3 regions of the Marinobacter sp. ANT_B65 genome follow, and region 2 is predicted to be linked to each of the others. Evidence: predicted binding sites of a transcription regulator. Region 2 holds the regulator's gene; each other region holds the start of a gene.

Region 1 (3,254 bases), on a different contig from region 2:
GCCTGGGGCTACTGCCACCTCCCACCATAGCCACAGCAGAGGCAGTGTGATGCGGAGATCTGAATGGAGGCTGGCGCCAGCCGCCCTCCCGCATTGGCAGCCCGGCGACCGAGTGCACACTGGCAACTTCCATAGCATGGTCATCGTCCAGATCCGGCAAGATACCGGGCAGCCGGCTTGCCAGCATGCTTTTACCTGTGCCTGGCGGGCCAAAAAACAGCAGGTTATGGGCCCCCGCTGCTGCTACCTCCAGCGCCCTTCTCGGGACGCTTTGACCACGCACATCGGCAAGGTCCGGCATGCCGGCAGCAGCAGGTCGTTCGGGCATCGTATGCTGCACGGGAATCAGTTGCGCCCGGTCACAAAGATGCTCACAGACTGCAAGTATGTGGCTCGCCGCCAGCACATCATTCTGGCTTGCAAGGGCCGCTTCTTCTGCATTGCCCTGAGGCACCAGCAGTCTCCGCCCTTCTTTTCGCGCGGCCAGCACTGCAGGCAGAACGCCTTTAAGAGGGCGAAGTGCGCCATCCAGTGAGAGCTCTCCCAGGAATTCGCATGAAGACAGGCTTTCCGCCGGGATCTGCCCGGAGGCGGCAAGAATTCCCAGAGCAATGGGCAAATCGAAGCGGCCACCCTCTTTGGGCAGGTCAGCAGGAGCAAGGTTGATCGTAATTCTGCGTGCGGGAAACTCAAAGCCTGCATTCAGCAAGGCACTTCTTACTCTTTCCCGGCTTTCACGCACGCCGGTTTCTGGCAGACCAACAATAGAAAGCGCGGGCAGGCCACCCGACAGGTGAACCTCAACAGTGACTTCTGGCGCAGAAACGCCAACGCTGGCACGGGAGTGGACAACGGCAAGCATAACAACCTTCCATGGTTTCGGAAATCAACAGGGGCCGGGGTAAATCGACCGCTCCGGCTTCCTGCCGGGACCTCTGGGAGTCTACTGCGTTTTCAGAGACTGCTCCAGATCAGCAACTCTCTTTTCAAGAGTCTCGACCTTTTCGCGGGTTTTCATAAGCACCGCTTGCTGGGCATCAAACTCTTCACGGGTTACCAGTTCCAACCGTGACAGAACCGCCATAACCGTAGCACGCGCCTGGGTTTCAAAATCTTCACGCGCAGCACGAGCCATATCTGGAACAAACTGGCCGAACTGCCCCTGTAGCTGGGCGAAAATATCCTGTGGACCTTTCACAAACCACCTCACTGATTCAAATAAATGTCCGCTTTCGACCAAAAGAGTAGCGCCATGGCCGGTTTGCGGGAGTGTATCACACCGCCAGCCCTGCCATACTGTGTGCGGCAGGCACTATAATAGTCCAGCCGGCCCGCAAACCTGCTCTTATCTGGGTCAAGGGCTGCCAAGACGCACTATTATAGTGCAAAAGCTGGCACTCAAATACATGCCAGAGCAATACAAAGAAATACCAACTTGTTGTTTTTATTTAATTTTTTTGCGTTGGCATACACGGTGCTATAGCTCTCATACGCAATCCGCACAATTGACGTGCGAAGCGGCAGCACCCCGAACTCAACAACCGGCCGTTGGGCTCTCACGTTGAGACGGTTTTACCAAGGAGAAAGCAATGAAACTTGTGACAGCGATCATTAAGCCTTTCAAGCTGGATGATGTCCGTGAGGCACTATCCGAGATAGGCGTACAAGGCGTAACCGTCACTGAGGTCAAAGGCTTCGGGCGGCAGAAAGGCCATACAGAACTTTATCGTGGCGCAGAATATGTAGTGGATTTTCTGCCGAAGGTTAAAGTAGAAGTTGCCATTGGCGACAATCTGCTGGACCAGGTTATAGAGTCCATTACCAAAGCAGCCAATACCGGAAAAATCGGTGACGGCAAGATTTTCGTGACCGAACTGCAACAGGCTATCCGGATCCGGACAGGCGAAACAGGCGAAGAAGCGGTCTGATCCCGATCTGACCACCTAACTGCCAACGCAAAAAAAACCAATTTGAAGTGCCTCGTGCGGAGGGCATCCTATGGAAAACAATCTCTTTCACCTGCAGTATGCAATAGATACCTTTTATTTCCTGGTATGCGGCGCCCTAGTAATGTGGATGGCCGCCGGCTTCGCCATGCTCGAATCAGGGCTGGTACGAGCAAAAAATACCACAGAAATTCTTACCAAGAACGTCGCACTCTTTGCCGTTGCCTCCATCATGTACCTGGTGTGTGGCTATGCAATCATGTACGACGGATCCCTGCTGCTAGCAGGCATCGAAAGCACTGACCCCACTGCGGTACTGGGCGATTTCGCTTCCCGTGAAGATGGCTTCGAAGGCGGTTCTATCTACTCTGGAGCAGCAGACTTCTTCTTCCAGGTAGTGTTCGTGGCCACGGCCATGTCGATTGTCTCCGGTGCGGTTGCTGAGCGCATGAAGCTCTGGGCATTCCTTGTTTTCGCCGTTGTAATGACAGGCGTGATCTACCCGCTGGAAGGCTCCTGGACCTGGGGCGGCAACGACGTCTTCGGCATGTACAACCTGGGCGACCTTGGTTTCAGCGACTTTGCGGGTTCTGGCATAGTCCACCTCGCGGGCGCAGCTGCTGCACTTGCTGGCGTGCTCCTGCTTGGTGCACGGAAAGGCAAATACGGTCCTAACGGTGAAATCCGCGCTATCCCTGGTGCCAACCTGCCGCTGGCAGCTCTGGGTACCTTTATCCTCTGGATGGGCTGGTTTGGCTTCAATGGTGGCTCCGTACTGAAACTGGGCGATATTGCCAGCGCCAACTCTGTTGCCATGGTATTCCTCAACACCAATGCAGCAGCAGCCGGTGGTGCTATTGCAGCACTGATCACGGGTCGTATGCTGTTCGGCAAGGCCGATCTGACCATGCTTCTTAACGGCGCCATTGCGGGCCTGGTGGTTATCACTGCAGAACCCTCTACACCTACAGCATTGATCGCAACCCTTTGGGGCGCTCTGGGCGGCATAGCTGTTGTATTCAGCGTTATCCTGCTGGACAAGCTGCGCATCGATGATCCTGTCGGCGCAATCTCAGCTCACGGTGTCTGTGGCCTGCTCGGCCTGGCACTGGTTCCCATCACTAACTCCAACGCCACCTTCAGCGGACAGCTGATTGGCGCCATCACCATCTTCGCCTGGGTATTCCTTGCAAGCCTGGTGGTCTGGGGCATCATCAAAGCTGTGATGGGCCTGCGAGTCAGTGAAGAGGAAGAATACGAAGGTATTGATCTGTCCGAATGCGGCATGGAAGCCTATCCGGAGTTCGT
Region 2 (3,254 bases):
TCAGATTGTTGAAGATCTGGCTCTCGCCGAGTGAATCATTGTGCTGACGGATCTGCTCGGCAATGAACTCCAGAACCCGCTTTTTACTTGATGCGGGTACCTTGCACTGGGTCAGTTCCGGCGCAAGAATGTTGTCTATTGTCAGGGATGTGTCGCTCATGAATCGACCGTGCTTCCGTTAAAAAAAACTGCGACACGTTGTCCGCGCCGCAGTCTGATGAGATGACATGCCTGAAAACAGCCGCCTAGCGGGCGGTGTTCCCCTGCATCCTGTCTACACTCTTTTCTTTGTGCTTGAGAATCTGCCGGTCAAGCTTATCGATGAGTCCGTCGATAGCTGCGTACATATCCTCACTTTCCGCCTTTGCGTGAATCTCACCACCAACCACGTGGAGTGTTGCGTCCGCTATCTGACGAACCTTATCTACTTCCAGGGTCACCTGGCAGTTACTGATGTGGTCGAAGTGCCGCTCCAGTCGCTGAAACTTTTCAGACACATAATCCTTCAGGGCGGGAGTCAGTTCTACGTGATGGCCTGAAATATTAAGTTGCATAGACGTCTCCTGTTGTTATCCGTTCCGGCTCTGGGAGCCCGGCCTGGGTGCTGACACCTGTTATTGCGCCAGCGAAATTCTTGAGAACCCGTAAACAGTGCCTGGTTCAGACCAGACGCTTGCGTTCGTTCGAAGGCGGAATGTGCATCGCCTCACGATATTTTGCAACTGTGCGTCGCGCAACCTTGATTCCCTGTTCTCCAAGCATGGCTGCAATCTTGCTGTCACTCAACGGCTTTTTAGGTGTTTCTGCAGCAATTAACTTTTTGATCATGGCGCGAATCGCTGTTGAGGAACATTCGCCGCCCTCGTCGGTACTGACGTGGCTGGAGAAAAAGTACTTCAGTTCAAAGATGCCTCGCGGTGTATGCATGTATTTTTGTGTGGTTACACGGGAAATGGTGGATTCGTGCATTTCCACAACCTGGGCAATATCCGAGAGGATCAGTGGCTTCATTGCCTCCTCCCCATAATCCAGAAATCCCTGCTGATGCTCAACAATACGCGTGGCAACCTTCAGCAGAGTTTCGTTCCGGCTTTGCAGGCTTTTTATAAACCACTTGGCTTCCTGGAGCTGGTCGCGAAGATAGGTGTTATCCGCACTGCTGTCGGCCCGCCTTATTAGTGAAGCATAGCTGGCATTTACGCGTATGCGCGGAGCAATTTCAGGATTCAGCTCTACCCGCCAGCGGCCATTGTGCTTGCGAACGATGACATCGGGAATGACATAATCCGGCTCGGTCCGGTCTATGATGTCGCCGGGGCGCGGGTTGAGGCCGGTGATAAGGGTAAGCACGTCACGCAGCTGTTCTTCCTTGAGGCGGCTGCGGCGGAGCAGCTGGGCATAATCACGGTTGCCCAGCAGATTTATGTAATGGGTGATGACGAGTCGTGCCTGGGCAAGCCAGGGAGTTTCCGGTGGTAGCTGGTTGAGCTGGATCAGCAGACAGTCCTGAAGATCCCGGGCAAAAACTCCCGGTGGATCGAAGTGTTGCAGCCGGCGTAAAACGGCTTCTACTTCATCTATCTCAAGGGGGTCCTCATCTGTATCGTCGGTCAGGCCGGCATAGATGTCCTCAACAGGGCTGGTGAGGTACCCGCGCTCGTCCACTGCATCCATCAGGGCGTGAGCAATGGCCTGATCCCGTTCGTTCAAAGGTGTCAGGTTGAGCTGCCACTCCAGATGATCTCTCAGGGTTTCGGTTGGTGAGTTTCTGGTTTCGAAATCATGGTCGTTTTCGTCATCATTCCGTGCAGCGGGGGCAGGGGCCGACTGATAAACGTCTTCCCATGCGGTATCAACGGGCAGATCGTCGGGAAGTGTATCCGGGATTTCGTTTTCAGACTGCCAGTCCGGGCCGGTTTCGCTCTCATCCCAGTCGGAGGTGGGTGTATCAGCTGTCGCTTCAGCGGACATTTCGACGGCGGAACTATCCTGATTCTGATCACTGTCGGCTGAAGGCGATTCAATCTGCTCGTCATCTTCCGAATTTTCCAGCAGGGGATTGGATTCCAGGGCTTGCTGGATTTCCTGCTGGAGATCGAGAGTTGATAACTGCAGAAGCCTGATCGCCTGTTGCAGCTGGGGCGTCATTGTCAGGCTCTGACCCAGCTTTAATTGTAATGAGGCTTTCATAACCATCGCTCAGGATCCGTCACACTTACCTGCTCTGAATTTCTTGCATTGGCCAAAAAATCTATGTATGTCGGCTACTTGCCGCCCCTATAGATTACCCTAGCAAGTTCTTTGCCGAGTTTACTTGCTCCCGGTCAGCAAAACAATCGAAGGGACATGCTCCGGAGCGAAAACAGACCCTAAAGGCGAAATTCATTTCCAAGATACACTTCTTTAACTTGTTGATTGGCAAGTATGGTTTCGGAGTTTCCGGAAGCGATAATGTGGCCTCCGGAAACTATGTAAGCGTTCTCGCAGATATCCAGTGTTTCACGCACGTTGTGATCTGTGATCAGAACGCCTATGCCCTTGTCCCGGAGGTGGCGGATAATCTGTTTGATATCACTTACGGAAATGGGGTCTACCCCGGCAAACGGCTCGTCCAGAAGGATGAAAGCCGGTTCCATTGCCAGGGCGCGGGCAATTTCGACCCGGCGCCGTTCACCGCCGGAGAGTGCCATGCCCAGGCTGTCGCGGATATGGGTAATGTGGAACTCTTCCAGCAGTTGTTCGAGTTTACTCAAACGTTCAGTGCGGCTGAGGGATTTACGGGTTTCCAGAATCGCCATAATGTTATCCCGCACTGAGAGCTTGCGGAATACAGATGCTTCCTGCGGAAGGTAGCCAATGCCTTTGCGGGCCCGGCCATGCATGGGCAGTGGCGTGATGTCCTGGCTGTCTATGGTTATACGGCCATTGTCAGCATTCACCAGCCCCACAATCATGTAAAAACAGGTGGTTTTTCCGGCGCCGTTGGGGCCGAGCAGGCCTACGATCTCGCCGCTGCGAATTTCCAGTGAGACATCAATGACCACTTTTTTCTGTTTATAGCTTTTTGCCAGGTTACTCGCTCTGAGAACTGCCATTGGATCCCTGTTTTCTGCTATTTGGTGGAGTCACTGCTGCTGCCTCGGGGCTGGATGACCATTTCGACCCGGCCCGGGCCTGCGCCGGTATCCCTGCCGCCTTCTGCTGTGACTACTCTTTGCTCGGTGTCGTAATGAATAATGTCGCCGCGAAATACG
Region 3 (3,254 bases), on a different contig from region 2:
GGGAGATGATGGTTACATATCGTTAAGGGCGGCGGCATTGTGCCGAACGTCACAAAATGGCCAGATAAAAAAGCCCCGCTCACCTGGAGCGGGGCTTTGCGTGCTGCTATTCAGTGCAGCCCGGTATCAGCAAGAATAGTAAAGTTCAAACTCAACCGGATGGGTAGTCATGTTGATGCGTTCAACTTCGCCACGCTTCAGGTCGATGTAACCCTGAATCATGTCTTCAGTAAATACGCCGCCACGGGTCAGGAACTCGTGGTCTTCTTTCAGGCAGTCCAGTGCTTCCTGCAGGGTTTCAGCAACCTTCGGAATGCTGAGGGCTTCTTCTTTGGGCAGGTCGTACAGATCCTTGTCCATGGCATCGCCAGGGTGAATCTTGTTCTGGATGCCGTCAAGGCCGGCCATCATCAGAGCAGAAAATGCCAGGTACGGGTTGGCTGCCGGATCAGGGAATCGTACTTCTACGCGACGGGCTTTGGGGCTGGTCACGTAAGGAATACGGATCGATGCGGAACGGTTGCGGGCAGAGTACGCCAGCATAACCGGAGCTTCGTAACCGGGAACCAGGCGCTTATAGCTGTTGGTGGCCGGGTTGGTGAATGCGTTGATGGCTTTGGCGTGCTTGATAATACCGCCAACATAGAACAGCGCCATTTCGCTCAGGCCAGCATAGCTGTCGCCGGCGAACAGGTTTTTGCCGTCTTTGTTCAGGCTCATGTGTACGTGCATGCCAGAGCCGTTATCGCCAACTACCGGCTTGGGCATGAAAGTGGCTGTCTTGCCGTAGGCGTGTGCAACATTGTGCACGCAGTACTTCAGGATCTGAACTTCGTCGGCTTTATTGGTCAGAGTGTTGGGGCCAACACCAATTTCACACTGGCCTGCAGTGCCAACTTCGTGGTGGTGTACTTCTATAACCAGACCCATGGATTCCATGGCTGCGCACATTGCGCCCCGCAGGTCGTGCAGGCTGTCTACTGGTGGAACCGGGAAATAACCGCCTTTCACACCAGGGCGATGGCCCGTGTTGTTGCGGTCGAAGTCATCGCCGGAAACCCAGGCTGCTTCTTCGGAGTAGAGCTCGTACATGGAGCCCTGCATGTCGGTTTTCCACTTGGCAGAATCGAAAACGAAGAACTCGGGCTCAGGGCCAAACAGGGCGCCATCAGCGATGCCTGTTGATTTCAGGTACTCTTCAGCCCGGCGGGCAACAGAGCGTGGATCCCGCTCGTAGCCTTGCATGGTAGATGGTTCAACAATGTCACAGGTGATGTTGATGGTGCTTTCTTCTGTGAACGGATCAAGAACTGAGCTGGTGTCATCCGGCATCAGAATCATGTCGGATTCGTTGATGCCTTTCCAGCCAGAGATGGAGGAACCATCAAACATTTTACCTTCTGCAAAGAAGTCTTCATCGATGTCGGATGCGGGGATGGTGACGTGCTGTTCTTTGCCCCGGCTGTCGGTGAAGCGCATATCAACCCATTTGACTTCGTGTTCTTTAATCAAATCAACTGTCTTGGACATTGTGGATGCTCCATAAAGTAATCCCGCGTTGCGGGTGTATTCGTGATCATATCCCGGATTGCTCTGGGGGGCTGGATTCCGGTCTCTTGTTCGGGCCCATGCAGCTTAGCAAAAGCTGCTGATGCTTACCTTCACATTTCGGATTTACAAGTGCCCGAAAACCTGGTGATGGAATCAAAGCAAGGTGCTTGCCAGTTTTACGGCTTGCTTCCTGGCAGCAGCTTTATTTAGCGCAGATGAGGCATCTGGAGCCGGCTTGTGTGGGTGAGATCCTGTAAACTAATGTTTGCGACGGCAAGGTTTCGCTCCATAATGGTGCGTCCGAGAAAGAGTGGCCACTGATTTGCTCTAATTTGGTGCACAGCGTTTGTCAGGCGGAATTGATTAAGAAATAGGCGTTTTTCTTCATATAAACGTTGCGGAGTTTTCGATATACTGCGCGCCGCTTCATTTTCTCCGCATCTGTCCGGACCATCGATCTGGTTGGCATATGTGAGGCACCGGGGGCCATCAGGCTTCGAGTGGATGAGTTCATTTTACAGATTTGAGATGGCATGTGCGGGCTTTTAGCCCGTGAACGACCCTCTCAGGTCATTTAGTGCATGCCGCAGGATTAATTTTGTGATTGAAAAACTTCGAAATATCGCCATTATCGCCCACGTTGACCATGGTAAAACCACCCTCGTAGACAAGTTGTTGCGTTTGTCCGGCACACTGGATCGTAAAGAGCTCGAGAACGAGCGGGTTATGGACTCCAATGACCAGGAAAAAGAACGTGGCATTACCATTCTGGCCAAAAACACCGCACTGAAATGGAATGGCTACGATATCAATATCGTGGACACCCCGGGCCACGCTGATTTTGGTGGTGAAGTGGAGCGGGTAATGAGCATGGTAGATTGCGTGCTGCTGGTGGTTGATTCCATCGACGGCCCGATGCCTCAGACCCGCTTCGTGACACAAAAAGCCTTTGCGGCCGGTCTGCGCCCGATTGTGGTAGTCAACAAGATTGACCGCCCTGGTGCCCGGCCGGACTGGGTTGTAGACCAGGTTTTCGATCTGTTTGACAGCCTTGGTGCAACCGATGAGCAGCTGGATTTCCCTATTGTTTATGCCAGTGCGCTGAATGGTATTGCTGGTCTGGATCATGAAGATCTCAGTGACAATATGGATGCTGTATTCCAGGCAATTGTCGACCACGTTCCAGCCCCGGCGGTGGATCCGGACGGCCCCTTCCAGATGCAGGTGTCCCAGCTCGATTACAGCAGCTTTCTCGGTGTAATTGGTATTGGTCGTATCGCTCGCGGCAAGATCACAACCAACTCGCCAGTGGTTGCCGTTGGTGCTGATGGCAAGAAGCGTCAGGGCCGGATTCTGAAGATCATGGGCCACTCTGGTCTGCAGCGTGTGGAAGTTAATGAAGCTCAGGCTGGTGATATTGTCTGCGTGAGCGGCCTTGATCAGCTGTTCATTTCCGACACCCTGTGCGACATGAATAACGTTGAGGCTCTGCCGCCATTGACGGTAGACGAGCCTACTGTATCCATGACCTTCCAGGTTAACGACTCACCTTTCTGTGGTAAGGAAGGCAAGTTTGTAACCAGCCGGAATATTAAAGATCGTCTGGAGAAAGAATTGCTGCACAACGTAGCCTTGCGCGTTGAAGAAGGCGATTCCGCGGACAAGTTCAAAGTTTCTGGTCGTGGCGAGCTGCATCTGTCAGT

The links. Region 2 encodes sigma-54, which starts transcription at its own class of promoters, with help from an activator protein. Its sites were predicted from a motif close to ANTGGCATNNANNTTGCTNT; they were not measured.
Region 1: a site for sigma-54 is predicted at 1,462-1,481, ahead of glnK (P-II family nitrogen regulator). Genes of this name have one in related genera too.
Region 3: a site for sigma-54 is predicted at 1,707-1,726, ahead of glnA (glutamate--ammonia ligase). Genes of this name have one in related genera too.

What each region holds. Positions count from the first base shown of each region.
Region 1 is NZ_NXGV01000004.1:84,523-87,776, forward strand. It holds gene CPA50_RS16465 (YifB family Mg chelatase-like AAA ATPase) at 1-862, opposite strand, end outside; gene CPA50_RS16470 (accessory factor UbiK family protein) at 944-1,198, opposite strand; gene glnK (P-II family nitrogen regulator) at 1,590-1,928, shown strand; gene CPA50_RS16480 (ammonium transporter) at 1,999-3,254, shown strand, end outside.
Region 2 is NZ_NXGV01000001.1:861,976-865,229, forward strand. It holds gene ptsN (PTS IIA-like nitrogen regulatory protein PtsN) at 1-160, opposite strand, end outside; gene hpf (ribosome hibernation promoting factor) at 246-554, opposite strand; gene CPA50_RS04095 (RNA polymerase factor sigma-54) at 661-2,196, opposite strand; gene lptB (LPS export ABC transporter ATP-binding protein) at 2,370-3,095, opposite strand; gene lptA (lipopolysaccharide transport periplasmic protein LptA) at 3,113-3,254, opposite strand, start outside.
Region 3 is NZ_NXGV01000006.1:129,466-132,719, reverse strand. It holds gene glnA (glutamate--ammonia ligase) at 127-1,530, opposite strand; gene typA (translational GTPase TypA) at 2,152-3,254, shown strand, end outside.